4 regions of the Paenibacillus sp. J22FR5 genome follow, and region 3 is predicted to be linked to each of the others. Evidence: riboswitches for the same ligand, from Rfam matches in the RefSeq annotation. Region 3 holds a riboswitch; each other region holds the start of a gene.

Region 1 (7,490 bases), on a different contig from region 3:
GCTGCGGCACGAAGACGGTGCGAGGCACGATGGTGACGAGCTCCGGCTCGCAGTAGAACTGCACGGCAATGCTAAGGCTGCCGTAATCCTTGGTGCCTGGACGAGCCGCCATGCGGTCGGCCACCTCTTTTTGAATCATCACGACGATATTCTCCAAGGGAAGCTTCTCCTCAAGAAGCTTCATAATGATCGGCGTCGTGATGTAGTAAGGCAAGTTGGCGACAACACTGACGCCTTCCATGCCCTCGAAATGCTGCCGAAACAGCTCCGGCAGGTTCGTCTTCAAGATATCCCCATGAACGACAGTGGCATGGGGGTAGGGTGCCAGCGTCTCGCCCAGAATGGGCAGCAGACGCTGATCGATCTCGACGGCCAGCACGCGGCCAGCGAGCTTGGCCAGCTGCTGTGTGAGCGCGCCGATGCCAGGGCCGATCTCCAGCGCAGCCTTCGTTGGCCCGAGCTCAGCGGCCATGACGATTTTGCTCAATATATTCTGATCAATTAGGAAGTTCTGGCCTAAGCTTTTCTTCAGCACGAGACCGTTTTTCTTAATAATCTGCTTCGTTTTACTTGGTGTTGCCACATCTTCTGCGGTTACAATAACTTCTTGTCCGGATATCGTCATAGAATAGACCTCGTTATCTATAGGTTTTCGTACTCATGATTCAATTCAAATGCTCCAATGCTGCCTCGAATTCCTCTCGGGAAATCTGAAACATCGCGCAGCGCTTATAAAACTGCTTGCCATTGCAATAGCCAATGCCTAACGCATTGCCTACAACGAGCCGGCGAGCCGCCGCATCCGGATGCACGATGAGGCCGGCAGCGATCAGATCTTCCATCGTCAGCTGTGAAACCGCCGCGTCATACTCTGTCCGCAGGCTCTGAAGCGCCTGACGGATCGTCTCTGGCGTCGCGTTCTCGACGCCGATGTCGCCCTTATACGCCGCTTGCTCCTGCGTAATGAAGGCATGCTTGCAGCCAGGCACCTTGGCTGCCACAATCTTGCGAATCCGCTCACCGGCGTGATCTGGATCCGTGAATATAATGACGCCTCTGCGCTGCTGAGCCAGCGCGATCCGCTTGAGTACGGCTTGTCCGATAGCGGAGCCGCCTGTTTCAATCGTGTCCGCCTCCACAGCCCGCCTGATGGCAGCTGTATCGTCCTTGCCTTCCACAACGATCATTTCTTTTATCATTTACGTTTTCCTTCCCCAGTACGCAGAAAAAGAAGAGGGGTCTCCTCTTCTTTCGCGCAGGCATATGCCAAGCTACGTGTATGAGCTAGTGTTCCCGCCAAAACTACCGTTTACACGTTAGTTTTGAGACGGTTTAGTAGGGCCAACCACATACACGGTGTACCCTTGTTTCGTTCCGAATTTATTCGCATAACTGTGATCTTCATAATACACATCGATCATCTGGCCTTTCACGCCGCTGCCAATATCTTCAGCACGACGGAAACCGATACCTTCAATGTACACCCACCATCCGAGTGGAATCACCTTCGGGTCGACCGCAATCGTGCGCCCTTCAGTCACGGTAGTCCCTGTGTAGGTTTTGCCATAGCCAGCAGAACCTTCCGTCTTACCTGTCGATTCCACGTCCGCTGAATAGGCGGTTAGCTTCACATTTTTGAGAATTTGTTTGTAGCCGAAGGTCACACCGTTTTTGGAAACCTCATCGACACTCGGTGAAGAGGAAGAGAGAACAACAACCGGATTTTTCGTGCCTACCGATACTACTTTTTTAACACTTTCTGTTTGTACTTCTTCACCCACAACTGCTTCCGCGACTAAAACACCGTCCTCGAAAGTCTTTTCTTTCTTCTTCACCAGAACGCCTTCTTTACCTTCTTGGACGACTTGCTCTTTCCCTTTAAGTAAAGACGCGTCATTCTTTTTCTCTGTCTCGAATGCGATCGGTTCAGAGACTTCCTCCGTCTCTTTTTTCACACGGACGATTTTGATTTCATCGCCAGTGGTTAGAGCGGCCGTCGGTTCGGGAGTAATGCGATCATTCTCCCCAAGTGCAATATTTAAACGTTGCAATGCACTTTCTACCGTTCTTGCAGTTGTGTAAACAGTGGTGGTCTTTCCATCAGCAGTCAATTGAATTGGTGAGGCATGCTCGATAACAATTTTGTCTCCACCCTTGAGCTTGGTCGTGAGTGAAGCTGAAATTTCATCGTGCTCACCAATCGTTATGGCTTGTTCATCCAGTAGGCGTTGCAGGACCCATTGCTTCGTGTGCACAATAGTTTCTTGTCCATTCACAACCACGGATACGCTCTTGGTAGCCGTTCCGTACAACAACACCAAAAACATGAAAGTCATTGCGATTGAGATTATAGCTAGGCTTAAAATCAAACGCAAGTTTTCATGCTTCCATCGCAATGCGAAGGACATGCTGGATGATCGTTTTACATGGGTCTCGCTAATTGAGATACTGCCCACTTCTTCGGTCCTCCTTCAAAGCCTCGCCGCCAGGTTACAGCATGATTAAATTTGACGCGACTAAGGTTTTTAGTTTAACTTAACATGCTCGCCATCATCAGCATTCTTGCGTAGCCGAATCTGGTCGTCCCCCCCTTTTACCTATTCATCATCCTATGAATTCCGGGTCATTTTATGTCATCTGATCTGTGTAAAACCCTGTATGAGGACAAAAAGCCAGCAAGAAGAGGACTCTTCTCGCTGGCTTAGTTTGCATAGTGAAATACAAATAGCACGCACGACAATCGTTACCTCTCTTACGCTTACGAGGTTAGCTGACGGATTCGGACGTGAGAGTCGCCCTACGTAGACGCAAACTGCTTGTTTGACGTCCATGATTCACCCCTGTTACTCAATCTGCTTACTTAACCGCATTTGAATGCAAATTAAGCTTGCAGTGGTTCCCCCGTTTCCACATTTGGAACTCAGCGAATGGAAAATTGGCAAATTGGATATTAAGTTATTATGAAAAGTATATTACGCTGTTAATCTCAACCTGTAAAGGGATTAACACCCGTTAAAAAGGGCTAAATCACTTAAATTTCGATTATTTTCCATATATAACCCACTTATATCTACATGTGTCTATGTTTAACGTACGTATACTCGTTTTTTTGATATATAATGGCCAAAACTAGGCTAAAAATGCAAATTTGTTTATAATGATTCTGGAAGTATTCGATCAATAAATACCAATAATTTGCTATTTAGGGAGGCAATTGAGATGGGTCCCATCTTACAAGTAAACGCTTTATTCGGGGGATACTTACCCAACAAACCCGTTCTCCATGACCTTACCTTCTCGATCCGTCAAGGTGAAATGATGGGGTTAATTGGACTCAATGGGGCAGGAAAAAGTACCACTATCAAAAATATATTAGGGCTCCTACAACCGCAAAAAGGATCCATTCGCATTAACGGCTTAACTTTAGCAGAAAGTCCTTTACCCTACCGTGCGACATACGCCTATGTACCTGAAAGTCCGGAGTTATACGAAGAGCTTACCATTCGTGAACACCTTGAGTTAACAGCCATGGCATATGGCATTTCCAAGGAGGACTTCGAAGCCCGATCCCAGTCCCTGTTAGAGCAGTTTCAAATGAAAGACAAGCTGAATAGCTTCGCAAGTCATTTATCCAAAGGGATGAAACAAAAAGTGATGATCATGAATGCCTTCTTGATCGAGCCCTCTTTATATATCATTGATGAGCCATTTCTCGGACTCGATCCGTTAGCCATACGTTCCTTGCTCGAATTAATGGTCAACATGAAGCAAAGAGGCGCATCATTCCTCATTTCCTCTCACATTTTGTCTACGATTGAAAAATATTGCGATAACTTTGTCGTCCTCCATAAAGGTCACATGGTTGCCCAGGGAGATTTAGTCGAATTACGCGCACAAACAGCGCTTCCTCAGGCGTCATTAGACGACATTTTCTATAGGTTAGTTCAAGGAGAACTGCGATGACCCCTCCAATGGAAAATATACGCGCATTTAACACACATGCATTATGGAAGCAGCGATTTCAACATTATATGAAGGAATCCATGGGCTATTGGCAGTATGCCGCTCGAAGTAATTTTATCGGCTTCTTGTTGTTTCTTGTCATCGTTTCTTCCTATTATTATGCAAAAACATTACAGCGTCTTCCGACAGATTATCCCTACTTATGGATCGTCCTGCTCTTGCTCGTTCCACTTCTCACCTCAAGTCCCATTCGGACCCTGACTCGGAGTGCCGATCGGATGTTTCTATTGCGGATCGAGAATGAAATGGGTGCTTATTTTCGAAGCAGCTTTCTGTACAGCTTGTCACTTCAAGGCGTTTGGTTATTTCTCGCTTGGATCACACTACGACCGCTTTATAAGCATTGTCTAGGCACCAATGCGCAGCCATTTCTGCTAATATTTGCTCTATTACTTCTATTAAAAGTAGCGAACCTATTCGCTAGTTGGCAGGAAGGAAAATTTGCCGCTGAACGAACAAGATTCCTATCCGTTTGTTTTCGATGGATGGCATCCATTACCCTAATTACAATCCTATTTAACTACAGTGTCTTATGGGCTAGTCTAGCTGCATTAGTTCTTGTATTCGTTTGGCTGATTACGTTTCGATACGCAGCTAAATATGTGATCGGATGGGATTATCTGATTGCCAAAGAGAAGCAGCAGCAGGCTAGACTCTACGCCTTCTTTAACTGGTTCGTCGATGTACCGCAGCTGCCAACACGAATAGCCCGCCGAGGTTGGATCAGCGGACTCACACGATTTGTTCCTTTTCGACAAGATTCAGCGTTTCTCTATTTATATATGAAGACATTGCTGCGAACCGAGCTGTTCGCCATTGTTCTCCGACTGACTGTGATTGGCGTATTAGCCATTGCCGTTTCAGACTCGGTTACTGCGCGAAGCGTAATTCTACTCATTGCACTTGTTATATCGATGGTTCAGCTTACGTCGCTGGAGCGTGCACATCGGTATACGTTCTGGCTTGATATGTATCCATTGGAACCGCAAGCCAAAGCAGGTTCCTTAGCTTATATGATCTGGTTAACTCTCACCTTGGAGCTTGTTATCCTAACCATTCCGTTTATGATCGGAACCCCTATCCTATATAGTCTAGTCCCGCTGCTCTGTCTCGCCTTTATTTCTTTCGCGTGCAGCGTTGTCCTGCGACGGAAATTCAAGAAAAACGTTTTACTTGAGACCGAGTAAACGAATCGCATTGTTCGTTGTAATTTCAGCCAGTTCTTCCAACGTCATACCCCGAATTTCCGCGGCCGTCTCAGCCACTAAGCGCACATAGCCGGTTTCGTTGCGCTTGCCGCGGAAAGGATGGGGCGTTAAGTAAGGAGCATCCGTCTCGATCAATAGACGATCAAGCGGAACCTGTGCCAGCACCTCTTTCGGTTGCACAGCATTTTTGAAGGTCACGGGGCCTCCAAACGAAATATGGAAATTCATATCCAGACACTGCTTCGCTGTCTCCCAGCTGCCTGAGAAACAATGCATGATGCCTCCGACCTCTGCCGCCTTCTCTTCTTTGAGAATCGTTAAAATATCTCGATGCGCATCGCGATTATGAATCACAATGGGCATACCCAGCTTACGGGCAAGACGAATTTGCTCACGGAAAACCCGCTGTTGGACATCCTTCGGCGACTTATCCCAGTAATAATCCAGACCAATCTCACCGATGGCAACGACCTTCTCATGCGAGCACAAGGACTCAATCCATTCCAAATCGCCAGGCATCATATCAATCGCATCCACAGGATGCCAACCTACCGTCGAATAGATGAAATCGTATTTCTCGGCGAGCTCTATTGAACTGGGAATGGTTTCTCGATTAAAGCCGACATTCACAATTCTCGTAACGCCGGCATCTAATGCACGCTGAATCACTTCCTCTTGATCATCCTTAAATTGCTCAGCATTTAAATGTGTATGTGAATCCGTTAGCATGTCTGTTCTCCTCTATGTCAATGACTATGATTGTTTTCCTTATTGTTGGTTATTCTCGCTTATTCTTGCTCCCCTAACATTTCCCAAACGTCAGGATAGTCTTCCGCATTCAACCTCTCAAGCAGCTCCTCCGGATAGTAAACATGATGTTTCCCCATCTGAAAACCACTAATCGACTGAACAATCTCCGAGCGATGCGTAATTTCCGTTAAAGTTTCCTTATGATCCAGCAAGAGGATTGGCAAATTGTCGTCATTTTCACCAGCTCTGTAAACGTCATAAGATTGATTCGAAGGGAAATCGATCTCCATATAATACGTCGGATCGAAACCCACCTCTCTCATGACCATTTCCATCCGCTGAACGAGATGCTCTTGATCGCCATCAAAGGTGCTGTACTTGTACAATTTGCGATCCAAGAATCGTTTGCACATATCCGCAAGCATACTATCCTTCTCTTGACTCCAGAAAGTCAGCATCGTTTGCATGACCGACTCATCCAGCAGCAAATAATCTTCTAACGAGATGTGATTCTGAATGAGATGAAGAATAGGCTCCACCATAAAGCCAAATGCATACCCTTCTTCATATAAATGCTTAGCGCGAGCAAATATTTTGTGCAACAGAATTTCTGCACTGCGCGTAACCGGATGGAAATAGACTTGCCAGTACATCTGATAGCGAGACATCAGGTAGTCCTCAACCGCATGCATCCCGCTCTCTTTGACAACAATATGCCCCTTATAAGGCCGAATCACGCGCAGAATCCGCTCCAGATCGAACGTACCATAATTAACGCCGGTAAAATAGGCATCTCGCAGCAAATAATCCATGCGGTCCGCATCCAATTGGCTGGATACCAGGCTAACCACAATCTCTTCACTATACGATTTACAAATGACCCCAGCCACCTTTTTCGGAAAATCAGGAGAGACTCGGCTCAGCACTTCATTTACCTCTGTGTCTCCAAGCACAATACGACACGACCAGTCCTCGTGCCTAGTACCGAAAGCCTTTTCGATCGAATGTGAGAACGGGCCATGTCCCAGATCATGCAGTAAAGCCGCACACAGACAAAGCAGTCGCTCCTCTTGGGGCCAATCCTCATAGTGGTTGCGTTCGAATTGTGAAATAATTTTTCGAGTGATCTCATACACACCAAGTGAGTGTGAAAAACGGCTATGCTCAGCACCATGAAAGGTTAGATAGGACGTGCCTAACTGACGAATACGGCGCAATCGTTGAAACTCCCGTGTATTAATCAAATCCCAAATCGTATCGTCTTGCACATAAATGTATTTATGAACGGGATCTTTAAACACTTTCTCTTCTTTCATACGCCTTGACCTCCCTTAATAATATAAAATGTTTCGACATTTTTGACACAGAACCCTTTTCTTTGTCGTTTATTGTCGATTTTCAAATTCCAATTTCTTTGCTTCTCAAAATATCATTTCCAAGTACTGCTCCAGAAGTGGGAAATTGAAAGTTTCGTAATATACCCCTTACAATCCCTTATTCCTAGCGTAA
Region 2 (7,490 bases), on a different contig from region 3:
GACAAAAGAAACATTTGATTTCCACCCCTTTTCAATGAGATAGTTAACATAGCGAACGGCTTACTACCTTTTCAAAGGAGCTCACATATATGAAAGACTTTCAACAAGAATCATTACCCGCTGGTCTCGAAAATGTCGTTCATGGCGGCATGCTGCCCGATGTGCAGGCTTCATTTCGGATTTTTGCTGCACATCTTCGCAAAGTTAACGCGCAATGGTCTTTTCCAGAACATCATCATCCCATGTTTGAGCTGAATCTCGTCGTAGAAGGCTCACAGCGGATGCGTGTTAGAGAGAATCATTTTGTACAAAAGCAAGGTGATTTGGTTTGGATACTTCCGAATGAGTTGCATGCAAGCTTGGGCGCTGTCGATGGGAGCATGATGGAGTACGTGTGTGTACATTTGGAGGTAACCGATCCTTGGTTTCGTCAGCAATTAAATCAAATTGGCCTAACGCTTCACCCCTCTGGCAGCAAAATGGAGAGATTGCTCCGCCCTATTCTTATGGATCTTGCGCAAATGGCTAGCGAAAATGCCCCTAGTGGTCTGAGTTTAAAGCTGCAATCGTTGCATGCTTCTTTTCGCATTTTCACCGCGTTGAGCGAGGTATTATTAGATGAAGCCGAGGCTTCTAATCGGCACACAGAAGATTCAGGCCTAGCCCCTCAGCTAGCAGCGCTTATTGAGCATCAAGCTTCAACAACGAACAAAGGGCAGGATCCTTTCCGGATTACAGGGATTGCGAAGCAACTCGGCTACAGTCCTGCGCACTGTAATCGCGTTTTTCACAAAGCTTACGGGGTCTCGCCACGTCATTATTTAAGTACAATCAAACTCCGCCAAGCTAAACTCATGCTGATGGACCCTACGCTTTCGATCGAGCATATCGCGGAACAGCTTGGTTACAAGGATTTGTCTCAATTTAGCAAACAATTCAAACGATGGACCAATTTATCCCCCACTGCTTACAGGCATCTGTCTTGGTGAGGATATTTATTTTCTTTGCCTCTTCTGTGATAAGTGATACCGAATAGCTTCCCTTAACCCCGTCAAGCTTGATGAGACCATAAAATCTTCAATCTCATATGTTCCTTTTTAACGAACCAATACTGTAAGGGAAACAGGGGACGCTATTTGCGGCTAAACGTGCGATATTGGCCTCGAAAGGGAACGTCAGTACTCTATTTAACCGAAAATCGCCAAAAAATACGAAAATCGAGCAAATAGCGCATCATAGTTCCGCTTAACGCCAAAAATAGCCGATTTCAACGAGATAGCGCACCTAGGTTCCCTTTCGACTTTTTGTGGGACCCATACCCTGACCAATGTTAAATGGCCGTCCACCAGTAGAAGAATCTACTTGTGAGACAGCCACTTATGCGCAATTGGATTCACCATTTTCCACGAAGCAATTTCTCGTTCGAATTCACAACCCCATTTGCGCCTGCGGGCGCCTATTCTACAGGCGATCAATTCTAGAAACCAAATCGTCTAATGTTCCATTTATTTTATGGACCTCAGGTAACTGATAAAATGTACTCGTTGTTTCAATATCATTAAAATCTTCATTTGCAGAATATAAACATATAGTCTTCCTAGCCCCTAAAGCAAGTCCCAGCTCGACATGGCTTCCTTTTCCTGCTGGCAGCATGATGATGAATACTTCTGCATTCAAAACAGCTTCTTTCTCCATTTGACCGATCTCCGCGAGCTCCTGAAGGGTAGTATTGCCTGAGTGAACCGTCCAGTCGTATGTTTGAATCATTCTAATTTGCGTATAAATCCTGTTTTCAAACCTTTGCTAAATCCGCTCTTCTCATAAAAACTATGTATCTCTTCACGCTTTGACCCTGTCATGAGCATGACCTTATAACAGGTATGGTCCATAGCAATTTCAATTGCTTTATCCAAAGCCATTCTGGCATATCCATTTTTTCTATATTGTTCATGCGTTACCACATTCTCTATAAGTCCATAAAGTCTTGCATTTCTAGTCAAATTTTTAATAATCGTCAACACGACTGAAGATACAATCACGCCATTTTTCTCTACAACAATAATTTTCATATATTTGTCGTTCATGATCTCATGCCATAAGTCTTCAAGTTTATTATCAAAAATGAGATCAGGATCATGTTCATGTAAGTGCTTGTACAATTTTAAGAGTTCACTTAATTCATCATGGTGAATCAAACGAGCATCAACTTTATTCATATTGGCTCCTCCTTCTATTTAAGTCTTTCAGCAACTATCTTTAATTGTGCATTTCGATAATTCAAAAAACGCAGCATATAGTTTCTCAAGACAACTCTTTCTACGATCCATCCTATCCAACCAAGTGGAGCCTCAAAATATAAAGTATCCTTCATTAAAGTTTTATTTCCTAAATCAATGAATTCATGTTCGTGTCTCATACTTTTGAAAGTACCCTGTATCATCTCATCAACAAACTGATAGGGTCGAACGTAATTCGATATGAGTGAAGAGTGTCTTTGTCTAATGAAGAAGTGCCTCGCCTCAAAAGTAACCGTTTCCCCTCCACTTATCATACCTGTAGTTGTTCCGGCAATCGCTCTTTCCTTTGTGTGAGGCCATACAGTCTGAGTATGTATATCAATATTCCTTGCAAAATCAAAACAAATTTCAATCGTTGCTTCAATTTCAATTTCTGTGGAAACCTTAATCATGGGGTGCACCTCTTGGTTGAACTATTTTATTACGTTGTTGTTATAATTCTAATAGGATTAGGGCCATTTCCAAACTAACAATTTAATAAATAACGTTCCTAATTATGAATTCAATAAATCACAAAAAATCCCTGCTTTGTTTATTTAAACGCAAAAAGCCAGCAACACTAGGTTGCTGGTACTAGATTACGATATTTTCAAAAAAATTAATAACTAATAAACTCCTGAACCCACTCACCGTTATAATAGGCAACGCCAATCTGCGTGAAATTGGGACTTAAAATATTTTGACGGTGACCTGAACTGTTCATCCACGCGGTCATGACGGCTTCAGGCGTTTGTTGACCCTTAGCAATGTTTTCACCCGCGTAGGAATAACTAATTCCATATGAGCGCATCATATCAAATGGAGAACCGTAGGTTGGCGATGTATGATCGAAATAACCGTTATTGTACATATCCTTCGCTTTATCCAAAGCCATTGCTGTAAGTGCGCTGTTGCTGGTTAAAGGTTTCAGTCCAGCTTTTGTTCGTTCTTGGTTAACTAAGCTAACTACTTGGCTTGCAAAAGCTGATTGCGATGGCGCAGTCGTAACCGGTGTTTGGGTAACCGAGTTAGAGCTCGTGCTGCTTGGAATGTTAAGTTTCATGCCCGACCAAATCACGTTCGGATTAGCAACTTGAGGGTTTGCCTTGATAAGCGAAGATAGACTGACGCCATATTTCTTCGAGATCAACCACATGGTATCATTACCTGCTACCGTATAAGTACCCGTCGCAGCAAATGCCGCATTCGTCCCCATAAGGATGCTCAAACCAAGTGCACCAGTAACCATAAGCTTTTTGTAACGTTTCAAAATAAACCTCTCCTTTTTGCGGCCTGCGAGGTTAGCTGTCGGATTCGGATCAAAGAGTAATCACCCGGCCGCGAAAAAGCGGCTTCACCCCAGAGATTGGGTCCCCCGTGCTTCACACGAAGCTTCGGCCTTCTAAGTTGTTTGATCCAATACGGATCTTAAAGATTGTATCATGCGAAATCAGTGAAAACATGACTCAAAATTTTCCAGCTCATTCTTGAAAGCGCAAACAATAAAAGTCAATTTGGTATTGACTACTTAAGCCCTCAATTCTTCGCTATCTGGATAAGAAAAGAAACAATTTCATCAAGCATCGCAACAATACGATCGAGAACGAGTCAACTGGAGAAATACGAACCTGGTTTGATTATGAATTAGCACAAATGGAATGAGAAAGTTGAAGCTCCTATCCCCCATTACCCGGTACCACAAACGTAAAAGATTGCCCAATCTTTGTATCTTTACAACCATCCAGTTTATAAGCAACACCACGCTCCACTTTCTCTGAAATTATACCAGTGCAAACGGTTTTTATAATATTTTTCGCACCAAATTTATCCTCTGAATTATCATAGGTATAAGAGATCTTACCTTTTTTGTAATCCAGCTCATAATAAATCGGATCCCCTTCAATGGTCAGTTGTGCTATCCGAATCTGACTATCTACATGCCCTTCCACGTCCTTCATGAACTGGGTGAACCGGTCTAAATTACTTATTTGTCCATGAATATTGATGACATCTCCTTGTTTTGTAGCTTGGTCAACGCTAAACTTCTCATCTGAGCATGAGCTAAGTAGAATTGCACCAATAAGCAATACGAAACCTTGATTCAACAATCTCATTTCTAATCCCCCTAGTTATTCGGACTCACTTCAATAGCTTTCACAAACCTAGTGCTATCGCGATAATCATCTTTCGGCCAATAATGGATGGAAAATCCAGAGATCGCTATGGTCGCGCTGCCCCGCGAGCCTTGTGGTGAGAATACATTCTCTGCCTCTGGGGAACGAAAAATGATCGCGTCTCCTGTTCTGGTTCCACCAGATTTGATTCTTGGTATCTTCGTCTCGGAATCCGTGTCGAGCGTAAACATGATACCGTCAAAAAATTCACTGCCTTCAGGCACGTTATCATACGTACCACTTATCGTTATTTCTCTCGTATCAAATTCGACAATTGCATAAAACAATTCCCCGTTCTCGTTTGTTTTGCTATCGATGGAAGTAATTTGCCATCCTGCCACGAGATCCCCTACTTTGGCAGTCCTAGGATCAAAATCATTGCTCCTAGCAACGTTGATGTCAGGAGTTGGGCGAAGTGTTTCTATTTTATTCCGAAAACGTTGGATCATGGTCACAGCCTCTGCTCTTGTTAAACGATCTTCGGGCATGAAACCGTTATAATTCATCTCCGTTTTTCCATTCGACACACCTAACTGCATCATATATTCAATCGATTGGTACATGTTGTCATAGCTTTTACCTGCTGCATTGGCAAGTAATAACGTCGCCGTCCCTCTGTTCACATATACAGGCTCTTGGTAGCCTTCTATCGTCTTCTGCGATATTAATGTCCAATTGTTCTTCAATCCATAATTGACATAAGGTGTTGACCAATCACCACCTATACCAGGTGGTTCTACATCTGCTGGCTGAAAAGCACGAACAAGCATCGCGATAAACTCTAATTGCTCAACAGGCCGGTCAGGCCCAAATGTCCCGTCCGGAAATCCTTCCGCCACCTTATTGTCATAGGCCCATTGCACAGCCCCGGCGCCCCAGAAAGAAGCTTTGACATCTCGGAATGGACCGTCTTTGGCTTCTACTGGTAAGACGAAAATCGATATTAAACTAGCAGCGCACGCGAGTGTCATTATGTATTTTTTTCCAACGATCATGTCCATCACTCCAGTTCAACATTTTCCAAGTGTACGACGTAATTTCCATCTACATGTTTGACGCAACTGACACTGGAAATGTTTTATGTAAACTAACATTTATTTGAAATCGTTACTGGTCGTTAGGTTCCATTCTAGAAATCAATGAAAACATGGTATACTAATGCTAGTTCATCAAGTAATTCGCATTACGTTTGCAAGGAGTGGTTAGACAAGTTGGAAAAAGAATTAAGAATTGCATTAGGCACGCACAATCAAGCGAAACGAGCTGCAGTTGTCCGCGCTGCTGGGGTAGAACCGATCTGTCACTCCGTCCCTTCTGGTGTGTCCGATCAGCCTTTAACGGAAGATGAAACCATAATCGGTGCAATCAATCGCGCGAAACATGTACTTGAAGAAGTGCCAGATGCAGACATTGGACTTGGTCTTGAAGGCGGACTTACCTATGATCATGTGCACACGAATCAGTGGTATCTCTTCTCCGTTTGTGCCGCTTGGAATGGTACGCAGATTTATGTCGGCAAAGGACTTTATTTCCCGATACCGAATGACATTGGAGAGAAATTAAAGCAAGGCGGAACCGAGCTGCGTCATATTATTGATGATCTGAGCAGCACTGTCGGGAGTAATCACAAAGAAGGCGCATATGGTTTATTTACCGATGGGCGAATTACACGGAGTGACGTTTTTCGGGATGCGGTCATTGCAGCGCTGACGCCATTTAAGTCGTCTTTTTATAAGTAGAATAATGGCTATGAAATAGACAAAGAGGGCTCCCTGCAGTAGATATTTCAACTGTGGCGTGCCCTCTAATTGGTTTTGAACAAGCGATATCGCTAATTTCCCTCATTCATTATGGTTTTCTGGCCTGCCAAACGTACTTATGCTCTTTGTAACCCAATTCTCCTACCAATCTTCCTTGCGAAGCAATTTCGCTAAATAGTTCTTCTAACTCTTGCTTATGCTCAGCTTTAGTGAAATCCGGACTCCCCGGCCCGTCCGATAAAAAGATAGCGAATTCTTCCCTCGTCGGGAAGTAGGTAACAGCCTGTTGAAACTCTTCGATTACGATGTCTTGGAAGCCATTTCTCACCAACCGCTCTTTAACAGCATCCACATTCACATGGATTCCAAATATCGTACCACCCGATTTCAACACTCTACTATGATTAATAATTGAGGTCGGCCCTCTTCGGTCATAAATCAAATCAAACTGCTCGTCCTCAAAAGGAAGTTCAGCTTTCGTTGTCGTATAAATAAATTCGACGTTCTGGGCTTGGCAGGAACGAAGCAAATCCTGTGCGATTCTCATGAGCTCCTTAGAATTATCAAAACCGATAATTTGGTTCGTGTATGTTGACATTTTCAAAGTAAATTCCCCATGACCACATCCCGCATCCAAAACCGACTGAAATCGGGGAAGCATCCCAATCAGCCTTTCTTCAAAAACATCCTCGGCCGATCTTCCCTCGACCGTATAAACCGCTCTGCTCTTGTATCCGCCATTTCGTCTGGCGATCATTTCGTACCATTCGATTCCCATAGGAAGCCTCCGCAATTATAAGTTTTACATTTGATCTAATGTATCCATAGCAAATATCGCCAGCAAACTCCCTGAACGCTTTGCCACCTGCAATTCTACCTCTTGATCAAGGAGAAAATGTCCATATTCTGCTGCTTTGACACGCACTTTCATGACTTTACCATTTGGTTTTAAACTGTGAATCCGAAATTCTTCCATAACCACGATTTTGCCTATGGTTTTCATACAATCTTTTCTAATGAGATCTAAACAAGCCGGAACAGCAAGGAAGACAAACACCGCAAGTGTCACGTGTACATGATATAAAAGATTGCAGGCCTGTTGTTACCGATATTAATGATGAGTTGCAATGCGTTAATGACAATCATCACGATGATTAGTACCAATTGGATTGTTAAAGATCTTTCATAAATCTTCACACTAAAGTCCCCCTCCTTTACGGCTATCCATATAAATATTTCATTTTCTCAATTTCAGTAAGAGGGATGTGATATTTCTTGTT
Region 3 (7,490 bases):
TAGGCTTCGAGCTATTCGCCAAGCCGCTTATTAAAGCGATGCTGGGGAGTCAGAATGGTGCACCTGAGGAGTTTACGGCATTTCTGGATGTTTCTTACGATAAACCATCCGCCTACCCGCGTTATGTACGGGGGACGACAAGGGTCGAAGCAAGCTCCTTATGGGTCAGGCCAGCTGGTATTGATAAGTCAAGTATCATGGTCTCGATCAAAGATGCCGATTGCTTGATATGGCTTCCAGCAGGAGGGCAAGGATTTCAGCGTGGTGACTGCGTGAAGGTTTACTCGACATGTGACTAGTGAACAAATGCACTCATAACTTTATCAGTAGATAAGAATGAAAAATATACATCGGCACAAGTTTGGCGCTAACAAGAAACCGTCTAATCAGGAGGGTCATTGCTAGCGTCTTTTTCCATATGAGGCTGGAAAGCGGGATGTGTATGAAGGAAACGTTCCTCACAAGTATAGGTCTCGATATCGGGACCAGTACAACGAAATTCGTTCTTAGTAGGCTTACGATTACAGAACGAGGTCCGTCATTTACGATTTCACAAGATGAAATCATAGAAAGAAAGCTTTTGTATGCGAGTCCGATTTCCCGCACGCCCTTACTTGATCCTGTCACACTAGATGCAGTTGCGTTAACAAATCTTCTAGAATTTGAGCTCAAATGTGCTGGTGTAACGTTTGCGGATATCGGCAGCGGAGCAGTCATTATGACGGGGGAGACAGCGACAAAAACGAATGCCGAAGCCCTTCTCCATAGGCTTGCAGAGCAAGCTGGCACTTTCGTTGTAGCAACGGCGGGGAGTGATTTGGAAGCCATCATGGCAGGTAAAGGTTCAGGCGCAGCCCAGCGTTCACTGATGCTTCACAACACGGTAGCCAACATGGATATCGGCGGAGGTACAGCGAATGTGGCTTGGTTTCGGAATGGGATACCTATCGCGACAACAACCTTCCATATGGGTGGAAGCCTCATTCGATTGCAAGCCGATGGGACAGTGACATATGTGTCTGATGCCATTAGGAGTTGGCTTACTGATCAGGGTCTTGTAATTAAGCCAGGGCAGGTAGCCCCCATCAATGAACTTCAGGAAATAACTAGACGGATGGCTCTAGCGATAGGTACGTTTTTAGCAGGTGACGCAAATGAAGTCGTTCAGCTGGCAGAGCTTCTGTCCTTAGAGCCTTTCCCTTCACAGCTTCCACAAGCGGATGAGTGGATGCTATCTGGAGGTATTGCTGAGCTCATGCGATACCCAACTGGGCTGGAGATGGCGGACATCACAGAGTACGGCGATATCGGACCACTACTTGCCCAAGCGATCAAAGATACCTGGACAGAACTTGGCTTCGTACTGGTGGGAGCCAGGCAAACACAGCGTGCTACGGTCATGGGAGCGGGTCTACAGAGTGTAGAACTCAGTGGCTCAACTATTCATGTGGATGCAGATGTGCTCCCCATTCGGAATGTGCCAATCCTGAAGTGCCAACTACATCAGGATACGGCAATACTAACAGATGATCTGAAGGTGCTGTTCCAAGCAGCGATCCAACTATACGGATCATCCGAGCAGTCGCCATTCGGTATTGCTCTAACAACCGAACATCCCTATAGCTATAAACAGCTACAGAATCTAGCGAGTCACCTAGTCCCTCAGTTAACCTCCCATTTTAAATATTCACAAACTGTGGTTATCCTTTGCGATCAAGATATGGCCAAAGCGCTGGGCCAGCTGCTTTCGCTGGGATGCCAAGGACAGCCGCGTATCGTATGTATAGATGGCATTCACCCGAGCTTTGGCGATTATATCGATCTTGGCGAGCTGATTGCCAATCGTACGATTCCCGTGATCGTAAAAACGCTGCTATTTCCAAACGAATCCTCCGAGGTGAACGTATGAAATTGAAAACGTCAATGAGAGGCCAAGTCTACACATTTAAGAGCTTAAAAGAAGTGTTCGGCAAGTCGAATGAAGAGCGTTCTGGGGATGATTTAGCAGGAGTAGGCGCTTCGGATAGGAAGGAAAGGGTCGCCGCCAAAGCTGTTCTCGCTGAGCTTCTCCTGTGTGATATTCGAAATCATCCTCTACTTCCAGCAGAAGATGATGAGGTATCCAAAATCATCGAGGAGAGCCTCGATGAAGCAGTATATGCATCTATTAGCCAGTGGTCCGTGGCAGAACTGCGCGAGTATATTCTGCGGACGGACACAACAGGAGATGAGCTTCTCCGTATTTCGAAGGGGCTTACGAGCGAGATGATTGCCGCTGTTGCCAAAATGATGACGAATCTGGATCTCATTCAGGCGGCATCGCGCATTGAGGTGCGAACGCGATGTAACACGGAGATTGGCCATAGGGGTACGCTGAGCAGCAGAGCGCAGCCGAATCATCCGACTGACTCATTGGAAGGTATGCGAGCATCGCTGTATGAAGCGCTTAGTTATGGTATTGGGGATGCGGTTATTGGAATTAATCCAGTGACGGATCACCCGCACACGACCAAAGCGCTGCTGGAAGCCGCGAAGGAAGTGATGGATACCTGGTGCATTCCAACGCAAAATTGTGTCTTGGCTCATGTGACGACACAGATGGAGGCGATTAAGCAGGGAGCAAGCTCTGATCTTATTTTCCAGAGCTTGGCCGGAACAGAAAAAGGCAATCGTGCGTTTGGCATTCATAAGGCGCTTCTCGATGAAGCGAATGCCTTAATCTACAGTGAGGGCAGTGCGACGGGGCCGCATCGGTGGTATTTTGAAACGGGGCAGGGCTCAGAACTGTCTTCTGAAGCTCACCATGGCATTGACCAAGTGACGTTGGAAGCGAGATGCTACGGCTTAGCCAGGATCTATAACCCTTTTCTAGTTAACACGGTGGTGGGCTTCATCGGTCCAGAGTATTTATACAACAGTAAGCAGGTCATACGCGCAGGTCTTGAGGACCATTTTATGGGCAAAATGCATGGTCTCCCGATGGGAGTGGATGTGTGCTATACCAATCATATGAATGCTGATCAAAATGATATGGATTCCTTAGCGGTCATGCTGGCTGCTGCCCATGTAAACTTCCTCATTGGTGTGCCCATGGCGGATGATTGCATGCTTAATTATCAATCACTGGGCTATCATGATATTGCGACTTTACGAGAGTTATTCGGGCGTACGCCATCACCTGCTTTCCGAGATTGGCTGCAGGACATGGGCTTATGGTCTAACGGAACACTAAGTGCGCTCGCTGGTGATCCTAGGCTATTCTGGCGAGGAGGTGCGAAGGATGGATGAACTTACATCGATGAGAGCTTTAACTCCGGCACGCATTGGTGTTTCCCGAACAGGGACTCGACCGTTGACGAGTGAATTGTTGACATTTATTTGGGATCATGCCAGTGCCGTGGATGCGGTACAAAGCGAGGTGAGTCAAGCGTTCCTCTCGGAAATGGGATGGTTCATTGTCGATTCCTGTGCAGAAACGAAGGATATGTATCTGAAGCGCCCTCAGCTTGGGAGAGTACTGAAGTCCGAGAGCAAGCAGGAACTGTTAGTGAAATGTCAGCATACGCCGCAGGTGCAAATCGTGGTATCCGAAGGGCTAAGCGCTAAGAGTATTGAAGCGAATATGCGTGATCTTTACCCAGCTTTGCTGGATTCCTTAAGATTGCGAGGATTAACGACAGGAACGACGATTTATGTAAATCGAGGACGGGTAGGCTGTATGGATGCCATAGGGGACTTGCTGAAGCCAGACTGTCTTGTACTGCTCATTGGCGAAAGGCCAGGCCTTGTGACAGCGGAATCGTTAAGCGCTTATATGTGTTATAAGCCAAGTACGGGGAGAACGGACTCGGATCGCATGGTTATTTCGAATATTCATCGAGGCGGAACTCCACCTATGGAAGCGGGCGCTCATATCGGGGGAATGCTTGAGCAGATTTTGACCCAACGAACAAGTGGAATCGATTTTAAGTGACACATAATAAAGCCCGCCTGCTAAGCTTCAGCGCTAGAAGCTATAACAAGCGGGTCTATTTGAAAGTAGATCGTTTAGCGGGAAATGGTCTTAGTAGAAAGTAGCAAGAATGATGACCAACAATACATAAAGAACAAGAATAACGCCTGCAGAACTTCCATAACCTGGCGTTCCACAACCAGCTGCAACTGCCATAATATCCCCTCCGGTTTTCATTTGATGTGGGTTAAACACTATACAACATATGACGGGGGGATATGCGTTGATTGGACTAATGCCCTTATTCAATGGGAACATTCACCCAAACGGCATGAAAAAAGCTGCGCTTGAGCGGATTCTCAAGGCAGCTTTTTTCTGCATTTTAATTGGAAAGTTGGTACACTTTAATTGTCTGAATGCCAAAGCTTTGTAAGGATCTCTTCGAACCTGGAATAAAGATGTCCATTCGATTTCCTTTAATGGCGCCGCCGGTATCTGTTGCATACACGTACATACCGCCTTTAGGAAGCCCATCGAAGGAGTAACCTTCGATATAGAGTTTCGAACCAAGTGGAATTACGGATGGATCAACAGCAACGGTGCCGATTGCGAGTGGATTACCCAAATAATCAAAGGCTCCATAGCCGCCATTTTCAGAAGGATCTGCCGAATAAGCTGTGGATTCGAATACTTGATAGTCTGGTGCATGATACTTGCCATCTTTATTTAAGATAGCTAGATTACTGCTTGCATCCCATTGAACAGGAACTTCTGCAGCTGAGGAAAGGAAGCGAAGCGGCACGTATACCCGCCCATTTTGGTATTGAGAAGCGGTATCCAAGGTGATGGGTGCATTATCAATACTTGCTTCTTTTTGACCCGAAACTAAAGTAATCGTATGTTTGTTGTTTTCGAGTGTTACTTTGATTTGATTTCCATCTTTCTGCCAGTTCACTGTGTATCCAAGTTTCTCCGTTACGAAGCGAAGTGGAACTTGTGTTGCGTGATTGCCATCCAGAAATGGCTGCGCATCAGGGAAATGGATCAATTCATCATTGACTTGCACTTTCACTTCCATCTCAGCAGCATGTGCCGTAAATGGGGAAAGAAAGCCTCCTGCCAGTACTGTCAGCGAAACAGCAAGGCTAGTTAACCCTTTTGTAAGCTTATTCAATTGGTATATCCTCCTTCATGAGCCTTCGAGGTTAGTTGACGGGTTCGGGAAGAAGGTTCTCCCTAGTCTGCTCCAAGCTGAAGCAAATATTCACCCCAAGTAATTCGTCCCCCGTACCAGTACCTTATTTATGTACTAGACTCGGCTTCAAATAGTTTATCATCGCAGGTAAGCCTGAACAACGACCAAATAATGGGTGACACCTCACATACTAGACTTAGGTCTAGGTTCAAAAACAGTCGGGAGTCGGTTTTGACGATCGCTTCGTTGCGTTACGATAGGAGTATGATAAAGGGATGAGGGGCGATTGACATGAATAAGCATCGGGAAGTTGATCCTACGAATATATTTGACCGTATTGGCAAAATGGCAGAATCCGTCTGGCAGGAGGCCGTCGGGAAAACGAGTCCCGCTGCCAATGAGGGCAGCACCGTTGCCGAGCTTGAAGCACGCTATGAGGAGGCGCTGCAGGCGACTATCACGCTGCGTGGGCACATCGGCCGCGCTGAGGAGATGGCGAAGCTGCGCGGCGAACAAGCCGAGCTGGCGATGCGTGCCGGCGAAGAGGATCTAGCGCGGCTCGCGCTGCAAGAGAAGCTGCGCGAGGAAGCCGCGAGCGAACACTACCGCGCGCAGTACGCGAGCAGCCAGGACTTGTGCCTGGCGCTCGCAGAGGAGCTGCGCGTGCTGCGTGCCGGGCACGCAGCCGAGGATGTGAAGCCGCCGCGTGGCGGGCTGCACGGGAAAGAGGCTCGCGACACCTGGCGCGAGCTGGAGGTCACCGGCCGCGAGCTTGGCCGGGAAGCGCTGCAGGGGCTCCGCGTGGCGGGCCGCCTGTCGAAGGAGACGCTGAAGGAAGCCGGCGGCAACCTTCAGCATGAGCTGCGCTCGCTGCGCAGCAAGCTGCAGCACGAGTGGCAGCAGGATCAGCGTTCTCGTGATGAGCGAGACTCGCGCGGCAGGAAGTAGCCTTTGAACGTGACCTCCATGAAGCAAAGCCTTGTGCCATAAGGATTTGCATCTTGGAGGTCGTCCATTCTTATGGTATGCTAGGAATCGTATGAACGAAAGAGATATGGCAGCCAGAGGAGGTGCATCGATGGGAGAGGAAACGAAAAATAACCGCAGCCGGAATACAGCGCTTGTGCTGATTGGAGCCGGTGTTTTTTTGCTTCTGGATCATACCATAGGCTTTTTTCCCATTATGGCCGTAATCCTTATTCTGCTGGGCATTCATCGCGTTCGTTCACGTAAAGAGCGTAAGGGATATGTGCTGATCGGGATTGGAGCCGTCATTTTATTTGGTGATCATCTCACAATTGTCATTGCCGTTGTGTTGATTTCATTAGGTTTATTTTTCATTCGATCGAAGCAGGTTCATAAAGATGATACGTATATTCAAAAGCAAAAGCTCGTCGATAGCGTGCGCCTTGGCCGTGAACCTTGGATTATGCGTAATACCTCGACATGGTACTTGGTGGGAGAAACGTACATTGATCTCTCGCTCGCTATTCTTGAACAAAAGGAAACAACAGTCATCCTACAGGGCGTTGTAGGTGATATTGATATAAAAGTACCCGATGATATCGGCGTTTCCGTTACTGCTTCCGTCATGCTCGGTCAGCTTCAAATCGCTGAACAACGAGAGTCAGGCGTGATGAACAAAGTGGTTTGGCAATCGGAGAATTATCAACATGGCGACCATCGGGTGAAACTCATTCTCTCTTTCATCGTAGGAGATATCAAGGTCAAAGTATTGTAACTTTCTTGAAATAGAAGAAAGTATTTGTTTCACATATTACACGGGCTATATTTTTAGATAGATAAACGAGACCGTCCTAAGAGGACGGTGTAGCCGTTTATTTCGAGGAGGTTCATCACCAGTTGGACGGCTACAAACGACGATTAACGAATATGATATGGCGCAGCATGGGGGAAGCCATCCTCTTTAGCTTCGCTGTTTTCGGAGCTATGCTGTACTTCTTGAATTCAAGACATTTGATCGAGCCTTTTACTAGCTGGCAGCAAGGTGTCAAGTTCTCGTTCATGGCCTTACTGATACTCGGTGTGATTGGTGCAGTGTTCGGTTACTGGAACAGCTCTAGAGTTACACGCAGACTTGAACCTATGATGGAGACGATGATTTTATTAGAAAAAGGTACGTTTGCCCGAGAAGGCTTCGAGAACGGGGAAGATGAGATCGGACGTTTGGGCGAGCAACTTGGCCGGATTATGAAGCGCTGGGAAGAACAAGTGACCTCTCTCCAACGGCTGTCAAATAGTAACGCTGAGCTTACCGAGAAAGCGAAGCTATCTGCGGTCATTGAAGAGCGCCAGCGGTTGGCACGCGAGCTGCATGATGCG
Region 4 (7,490 bases), on a different contig from region 3:
GATCAGCTGAAAGGATTCCTACACGGCGATTTTGGTAAATACCGCGATCCCTATACACGCAAGGAGGTTGCGATGACGCAAGCGATCCCTATCATGCTGATGAAAACCTGCACGTATTTCATACCTGGCTTGTTGCTTGCGATCGTACTCAGTATGCTATTTGCCCTCTGGGCTTCGATATCAAGGAGAATCGGCCTTGCACTGGATGGTATTCATGCGCTGCTTGTCGGATTACCGGACTTTTTCCTGATTGTTCTTATTCAATTGGGAGCAATTTACGCCACTAGGCTTCTTGGGCATTATGTGCTGCTGATTGTTCAAGTGGGGGACAGAACGCCATTCCTCATTCCCTTCCTTACGATTGCCTTGATTCCGTCCGTGACGATTTATGGGACACTGCGTGTTGCGATAGCACGGGAACTTGGGCGGGATTATGTCGTAACTGCACTTGCCAAAGGGTTAACCCGGCGAGAGGTACTCTTTTCACATGTGCTGCGTAATGTCATGGAGGATGTGCTAGCGATTTTACCTAGAGCAACAACATTGGCATTAGCCAGTATGGCGGTCGCTGAGGCTATTTGTGGGATTGGTGGCTTAGGAGGCTTCATCATATTGCCAATTTACCAGGGGATCACCTCGATGTCCGCAATCTGCGTCGTGCTTGGTTTGGTTGCGATGGCTTTTCATATCCTGTATGCCCTGTTAAGGAAACGTTTTGTGGTACGTGCGGAGGAGGTGGCTAGACCATGAGAAAACGTCATTCTGCCGCTTTTTATGTATCCATCGCTTTTCTGGCCATATTCCTGCTTGTGATGGTGTTCGGGTCCTGGTTGAAGCCGCATGGCATCTCGCCAGAGGACAAAATCAATATGATCCAATACCAAGAAGACGGCAAAACAAGATACAAAATCCCGCCTTATGCGCCAAATAGTACCTTCTTACTTGGGACCGATCATCGGGGCTTCGACATGCTCAGTTTATTATTGAATGGGCTCAAATACACGTTAGGTACTGCCCTCGCGTTAACCTTGCTTCGCTTTGCAGTGGCGTTGCCTTGGGGATTGTGGAGCGGGATGACGGGCAGGGGACGAGGATTTCTCCGATCCTTACAGTGGGCGGTTGCCGCTGTGCCGGCATTTATTTTCCTCTACCCACCGCTGGCGGGGATGTACTACGGTCTTAGGCTCGATCTCGGGACCAAAGCTGACCCACACAACAAACTCTTGTTCAGCATTACCTTCATTATTTTAATTACACTGATCGGCATGTTCCCTTTGGCTCATCAGATTGCAGATCGGACACGCTATTATAGTGGCAAAATGTTCATTGAAGCGTCCCGTCTCATGGGCGGTTCGTTCTGGCATCGGACGCTTAAGCATATCTTCCCCTCGATGAGAAATGAAATGATGTTCATTTTCTTAAGCGAGTTCATGCAGGTGCTCTTCCTGCTCGGGCAGCTGGCCGTATTCAATATCGTCCTCGGCGGTACGGAAACGATTGGCGACGAGGAAGCCGGCTTCCAGATCACCATCAGCACATCCGGTGAATGGCTGTCTCTGATCGCCTATGGAGCACGTTACATTCGTCTGCATCCGTGGATTATTCTCAGTGCGGGTACAAGCTTTGCAGCGCTGTTCCTCTCCCTGCAATTTTTCTTGAATCAGCTCAAACGCCGCTATGGCGAGGAACGGCAGCTGATGTAACAGAGTCGAGCGTCCATCCGGAATAGGATGGGGCTCGGCTTTTTTTGTCGTTGTCTGAATGTGAACCAGCAAATCATGTAGTATTTTCCAGTTGTTTTCCTTTTCAAGTGATATTTCGAGAAATTAAATGTAGTTTTTCCATGGAGTTGACGGGAGAGGAGGGGGTAGTTAGGACAGGCAGATAGTTAGTTTTATCATAAAACTCATAATGAATGTTAATATGGTATATATTATGTGTTATAATATTGAAAAAAAGGAGGCGACCTAAACATGGAGGACAAACAGGACAAAACCAAACGGCTCTCTGTGTATTTGCCGGAGAAAGTGAAATCAGATCTGGAGCAAATGGCGGATGACACAGGCTTGTCGATGACACAGCTGATCGTCATGGCGACGCAGGGGCTGCTAGCAAATTACGCCGCGCAGGGCGGAGCGATTTTTGCCGATTTGTTGTCGGCTAGACACCGAATTCTCCACGAAGTGAAGGAGAAGCAGGTGCTACTGGACGAGGAAAAGAAGAGCATGCAAGCCTACTACGGTGCACGAGCAGAGGAATATGAGCGGATTTATCACCGCGAAGATGCGGAGTTTGGGCAAGAGCTGGCACTTCTGTCCGATATCATTAAGAAGCAGGTGGAGGGCCGCCGAGTGCTGGAAATCGCTTGTGGCACTGGCTATTGGACACAAATTGCTGCGGAAACCGCGTCGCAACTTGTTGGGGTAGACATACGCCCAGAAGTGCTGCGAATCGCGGAGTCGAAGCGATGGTCGAAGGGGAATGCTACCTTTATCGAAGGGGATGCGTATGAGCTATCCGAGATCCAAGGGGAGTTTGATTACGGGCTGGCGAATTTCTGGTTCTCGCACATTCCGCACAATCGGATCGACAACTTTTTACAAGGCTTCCATAAGCGATTGGGCAGCGGTGCGCAGGTTTTTATCGCGGATAACGTCTATGTTCCGGGAAGAGGCGGAGAGTTGATCAGCCATGCGGATAGCGAAGATACTTACAAAAGACGTGAACTAGCCGACGGCTCCAAGCACGAAATTCTCAAGAACTATTTTACCTACGAAGAGCTGAATGACATCTTTCGGCCGTTATCCCAGCATTTGCGCATCTTCGTGGGGGGGAGCTTCTGGTACGTGAGCTATACAGTAAAATAGCCGGATGTCCAAATCCACCTTAGTGCCCCGATGTAAATTTCAGCCCGAGCACACCGACCAAGATCAAAACCATAAACAAGATACGAACTAAACTAATCGGTTCATCAAGAAAAAGAGTGCCAATGATAATCGCGCCGACGGCGCCGATTCCTGTCCATGCCGCGTAGGCTGTTCCGATCGGCAACGTTTTCGTAGCCGAAGCTAAGAAATAAAAACTTACGATCATCCCAAAAATCGTGACGACAGTGGGGACAAGCCGTGTAAATCCGTTGGAAAATTTCAAGGAGATGGCCCACACCACCTCAAAAACACCTGCAATGACTAGGAATAACCATGCCATGGGTTCTCACTCCTTCATGCCTGCGATCTATGTCGTTAGTGCCACAAAAAACAAAGAAAAGCCCGAGAGTCTCGCATTACTGCGTTAGACTCCCGGGCTTTTCTCCCTCCGTGACCACAGCGTATTCGCTGTGTGTTTTCCCTCGGACCAGCCGGCGCATACACGCCTCGGAACCCTAGAAAACGACATGCCGTAATTATAGGATGGCTCACATCTGATGTCAAGTTACACATAATGGCTGTCTGTTCTTACTTCGTTTGGATGCATCCCTGCTGTTCGCTCTGCTCTCGATTATATCTCTGTAATCCGATCTTCATCCGATTGCTATGTAACAACTTCTCAATCCTCCAGCGCAATCCCATTCAGCGCCACATGCGCCCGGAACATATCCATGCCATCCGGCTGCTCCTGCTCGGGTACCCAAGTGCCTGGTTCCCAAATGTTCGACAGACAGATTGAGTGCTCGGCTGCAATGCACGAAGTATCCCTGTACCTCGACACCACCAGCGGCGATCGGTGACTTGCTATTCAGCTGCATCGTAGCCAGTAACTCCTCATCCTTCGTCAGCCAGGCGCGACCATTGATGTACGTTTAGTATACGCGGATATCCCCGTTCAAATGAATGAAGCCCCGCAAGCCGCTCTTACGAGCAGAGCTTGCAGGGCTTCATTCTGTGCCGAGAATATTACTTGGATTCAGCAGTTAGTTGATTGTAGATATCATCCCACAGAACACGTCGGGCTGATACATACCGCTTCGCATAATAGGATTCGCTCAACTTATTCTTAACAACACCTTGATTGGTAGCGGAGTGAACGAATTCACCATCACCGAGGTACATCCCTACATGCGAGATGCCGCTGCCATCTGTGTTGAAAAATACAAGATCGCCCTTACGAAGTTCACTTTTGTCAATCCAGTAGCCTTCTTTGTTTTGTGATTTGGAGCTGTGCGGAATGTCGATGCCGAACTCACCGAACAAGTAGGACGTGAAACCAGAGCAATCAAATCCATTGGTTGTGGTTCCTGCCCATTTGTAGGGAGTTCCTAGGAGCTCGTCTACCTTGTTGTCCATATCGGACGCAGCGAAAACGCTTCCTACACTCATACTCAAAAACAAAACAAGACTAAATACAAGAGCAACAATCTTCTTCAACTGCTTGTCTCCTTCCGGTGCCTACGAGGTTAGCTGGAGGGTTCGGTTGAAGGTTCCCTATGATCCCTGTCTTGCAAGATCAATTCACCCGGAGTGGTTCCCCCGTTTCCCCATAAACTGAGGAATTCGGCATGAAATATTTGGTTTTTTTGATGCTAGTCCCTGTAATTCGTCATAAATAATGAAATTCCTCTTTTCTGCATGAAAAATAGGCTAAGAATATGCTGAATTGTTCGGAAAATAGACAAAAAAAAGCCCCTTTCTCATGGAGAAGGGGGGAATGCCTGCCTATTCGCTGTTTTGCTGGATATTAATTGGATATTTTGGCTAAAAGAAGCTGATATTGAGAGGAAATGCCCCAAATTTGAAAGAAAATATGGAAGAGTGGGTACAACTGATAAATGATTAGCGCTACCAGACCTGCCCACAGGTAGGTGGCTGTGACGGTGACCCCTGCCAATAGTCCTGTGAAAAGTAAGAGGGTGATGGCAAGTCCGACAATCGGCATCGCATAGCGAAAGAAAGAGATAAGCGTCGACGTGATGCCTAGCTTGGCTGCGATGGCGAATTGTACATACATAAACAAGAGCTGCAAGAGAAAGCCGTAGACCAGTAAGCTAAGTATCCAAGGCATAAGTTCGAGGAGAACCTGTTCATAAGAGGAGTTGTGCCCTAGAATGTATTTGGCCTTTGGGAAAATCCAGATCAGTGGAAGCAGGGTAAACGCGATCCGGATGATATAAACAAGTAGGAAGGGAAGCATAAGCTGCTTCATCCCGCGAAAAAAGCGATAACCAGCGTTCTGGTGCGAGTGCGTAAGTGAGTAGAAGACGCCGCCATTCAAGAGAGGGGTTAGCAGCATACGAGCACAGAGGAGTGCAGCGAACCACCAGAGATATGAATAGCTGAGATCTGTTTTGATTAATTGAAACTGGCCTTCAGCTAGGAAGACCTGCAAAGCTTGCTTGGGTTGATCAGCGCCAGGGAAACGATGCATGAGGGGGACGAGTATTCCCTGCACAAGCTTATACAGGAGAATACCCCAGCCCATCTGATACAGGAATAAAATAATCGTGGCAAAAGGTTGCGCCATAGCTGCCCTGAAACCGGATTTGATATAGGTGGCCAACGAGGTCCCTCCTTAAAGTTTTCTTTAGAAAACTGGCTTCGTAAGCATACGCTCAGAGTTTGTCATAAGACGTAAGCCAAGTCCTTACCAGGCGACTGAGCCGAATATAGCTTGCAGGAGCTGAATCATGCCGAGATTCCACCGAATTTGCCATTTTGTGTTTAATTGCGTTTGATAAAAGTTGTTGATGTGCTTATTTTCGAGGATGAGCGTGTATTTCGGATCGATTCGCACCCAATCAACTGGAGACGCATTCGTTAATTTGAACTCGATGCTGCCTTCCTTGCCATCCCACGTTTTATCCAGCGTTGTGCCGTCTGCAAAGTGGAACAGAATTGGCACTTCGGGTGAGTTGCCGCCATGCTTAACGATGCGCACAGTGCTTTCGTAAGTCTGAGCACCCTTACTGCCTTGAGGCTTGACCTGTATACTCTCAACAGAATAATCCATCATCATATTGCCATACACATACTGATTAAAGAAATCATCCCACTTCGTTTTGCTGACATCCTCCACAACCTGTTGGAAATCCTTCGTAGACGGATGCTTGAATTGCCACCGCCCGAAATACGTCTTCATGATACGGTCCATCACCTTGGTACCTACTTGTTGCTCAATGGCTTTCAACACAAGCTTGCCACGCGTGTACACATTTTCTGCATATTGATCATGTCCTGTGTAGTCCCATGCATCTTTCTGAAGTCCATTTGGTGATGTGATATAACTAGATTCAACAGGTAAATTTGGTGCGTCACCGTATTCGGCTTCCATGACTTTATCCTCCGCATAGGAGGTGAAGCCTTCATCGAGCCATGCTTCCTCGAATTCATTGCTGGCAACGAGTCCGTAGAAGAATTGGTGGCCAATTTCATGGACGACTACTCGTTCTAGTTCTAGGTCCGGATCTTTGTCGCTTGCTCCCCAAGCGGTGACTAAGGTCGGATATTCCATGCCGCCGGCCCCATTCCCGCCAGGTGGTGGTACTACGATAGAAAGTGTAGAGTACGGATACGTTCCGTACCATTGGCTGTAGCGCGATAGCGCTTTTTTGGCGGCATACATGTAGCGATCTTTCAAATCCTGATGATTGGGATCGAGGTACAGTTTGATTTTGACCCCAGGAATTTGTGGTGTAGAGAAGGGCTCTTCCACATAAACGAAATGAGGTGACGCCGACCAAGCGAAATCATGGACATCCTCGGCATAAAATTGGTACGTCTTCGTACCATTTTCCGTCACAGCAGGCTTCACAGGAAAGCCTGTGGCCGCCACAATATAATTTGCAGGCACTTGAATTTTTACATCATACATCCCGAAATCAGCATAGAACTCGGAGTTTCCATGATATTGATGAAGATCCCAACCAGGCTCAGTCCGCCCTCTTGTGCCCTTGCGTTCATAAGCGGCTACCTTTGGAAACCATTGCCCTGCCATAACGAAGTCATCCACATACCCCATTCTGGCAAAAGCTGCAGGCAGCTTAACAAGAAATTCGGTACTAATGGTCACGCGTTCTCCAGATCCCACGGGCTTAGGCAGTGGAATTTTGAGCAACGTATGGTCGTCCTTGTTTCCGTCATCCGGCTGCACGAACGACATCCGTTTAGTGAGATCGTCGCCACTATCCGATTTCACGGATAACAGCTCCATACTGCCGCTGCTATCAGCTTTCGCTTCATCCTCTCGCAGCTTCCCGCCGGATTCGCGCATAAACGTCGTTTTCTTTGAAGCGAAGGCGTTCGGATACAGGTGAAGATAAATTTCTTGCACAGGAACAGATCCTGGATTTTCCCACGTGAGCGTTTGTTGCCCTAGGAGCTGCTGCGTTTCTGGTGTGTAGGCAACGTTCATGTGATATTCGGCAATGCGATAGCTAAGTGGTGTTGAGGTTTCTAACGGCGGTTTGCCGTTATCTGCAGGCTGCATGTCCGGTGTTTGAGCAGAAGGTACCTCTTTAGAAACGACAGGAATAGTCCCCCTTGGTGCGGAGGGGAGCA

The links. A riboswitch is a leader RNA that binds a small molecule or an ion and turns the genes downstream of it on or off. The one in region 3 is predicted to bind cyclic di-AMP.
Region 1: it holds a riboswitch for cyclic di-AMP, as region 3 does, so the genes downstream of both, AC58P7_RS28310 (resuscitation-promoting factor) here and AC58P7_RS12945 (stalk domain-containing protein) in region 3, are expected to answer to the same signal.
Region 2: it holds a riboswitch for cyclic di-AMP, as region 3 does, so the genes downstream of both, safA (SafA/ExsA family spore coat assembly protein) here and AC58P7_RS12945 (stalk domain-containing protein) in region 3, are expected to answer to the same signal.
Region 4: it holds a riboswitch for cyclic di-AMP, as region 3 does, so the genes downstream of both, AC58P7_RS17390 (C40 family peptidase) here and AC58P7_RS12945 (stalk domain-containing protein) in region 3, are expected to answer to the same signal.

The regions. Positions count from the first base shown of each region.
Region 1 is NZ_JCAUAN010000034.1:49,899-57,388, forward strand. It holds gene rsmA (16S rRNA (adenine(1518)-N(6)/adenine(1519)-N(6))-dimethyltransferase RsmA) at 1-625, opposite strand, end outside; gene rnmV (ribonuclease M5) at 666-1,199, opposite strand; gene AC58P7_RS28310 (resuscitation-promoting factor) at 1,317-2,456, opposite strand; cyclic di-AMP (ydaO/yuaA leader) riboswitch at 2,741-2,936, opposite strand; gene AC58P7_RS28315 (ABC transporter ATP-binding protein) at 3,220-3,963, shown strand; gene AC58P7_RS28320 (ABC transporter permease) at 3,960-5,210, shown strand; gene AC58P7_RS28325 (TatD family hydrolase) at 5,193-5,960, opposite strand; gene AC58P7_RS28330 (HD domain-containing protein) at 6,020-7,297, opposite strand.
Region 2 is NZ_JCAUAN010000015.1:678-8,167, reverse strand. It holds gene AC58P7_RS18905 (helix-turn-helix transcriptional regulator) at 90-989, shown strand; gene AC58P7_RS18900 (hypothetical protein) at 1,462-1,695, opposite strand; gene AC58P7_RS18895 (GNAT family N-acetyltransferase) at 1,764-2,216, opposite strand; gene AC58P7_RS18890 (SRPBCC family protein) at 2,231-2,689, opposite strand; gene safA (SafA/ExsA family spore coat assembly protein) at 2,896-3,546, opposite strand; cyclic di-AMP (ydaO/yuaA leader) riboswitch at 3,552-3,686, opposite strand; gene AC58P7_RS18880 (DUF4362 domain-containing protein) at 3,953-4,390, opposite strand; gene AC58P7_RS18875 (S-layer homology domain-containing protein) at 4,402-5,445, opposite strand; gene AC58P7_RS18870 (inosine/xanthosine triphosphatase) at 5,662-6,189, shown strand; gene AC58P7_RS18865 (class I SAM-dependent methyltransferase) at 6,299-6,988, opposite strand; gene AC58P7_RS18860 (hypothetical protein) at 7,013-7,279, opposite strand; gene AC58P7_RS18855 (hypothetical protein) at 7,276-7,407, opposite strand; gene AC58P7_RS18850 (hypothetical protein) at 7,431-7,490, opposite strand, start outside.
Region 3 is NZ_JCAUAN010000007.1:195,220-202,709, reverse strand. It holds gene AC58P7_RS12970 (molybdopterin molybdotransferase MoeA) at 1-299, shown strand, start outside; gene AC58P7_RS12965 (ethanolamine ammonia-lyase reactivating factor EutA) at 419-1,909, shown strand; gene AC58P7_RS12960 (ethanolamine ammonia-lyase subunit EutB) at 1,906-3,288, shown strand; gene eutC (ethanolamine ammonia-lyase subunit EutC) at 3,281-3,973, shown strand; gene AC58P7_RS12950 (YjcZ family sporulation protein) at 4,064-4,168, opposite strand; gene AC58P7_RS12945 (stalk domain-containing protein) at 4,335-5,126, opposite strand; cyclic di-AMP (ydaO/yuaA leader) riboswitch at 5,132-5,283, opposite strand; gene AC58P7_RS12940 (PspA/IM30 family protein) at 5,439-6,095, shown strand; gene liaF (cell wall-active antibiotics response protein LiaF) at 6,226-6,888, shown strand; gene AC58P7_RS12930 (sensor histidine kinase) at 7,011-7,490, shown strand, end outside.
Region 4 is NZ_JCAUAN010000012.1:132,722-140,211, forward strand. It holds gene AC58P7_RS17365 (ABC transporter permease subunit) at 1-750, shown strand, start outside; gene AC58P7_RS17370 (ABC transporter permease subunit) at 747-1,703, shown strand; gene AC58P7_RS17375 (methyltransferase domain-containing protein) at 1,974-2,867, shown strand; gene sugE (quaternary ammonium compound efflux SMR transporter SugE) at 2,887-3,207, opposite strand; guanidine-I (ykkC/yxkD leader) riboswitch at 3,295-3,397, opposite strand; gene AC58P7_RS17385 (hypothetical protein) at 3,547-3,708, opposite strand; gene AC58P7_RS17390 (C40 family peptidase) at 3,894-4,364, opposite strand; cyclic di-AMP (ydaO/yuaA leader) riboswitch at 4,368-4,506, opposite strand; gene AC58P7_RS17395 (hypothetical protein) at 4,675-5,493, opposite strand; gene AC58P7_RS17400 (M1 family metallopeptidase) at 5,578-7,490, opposite strand, start outside.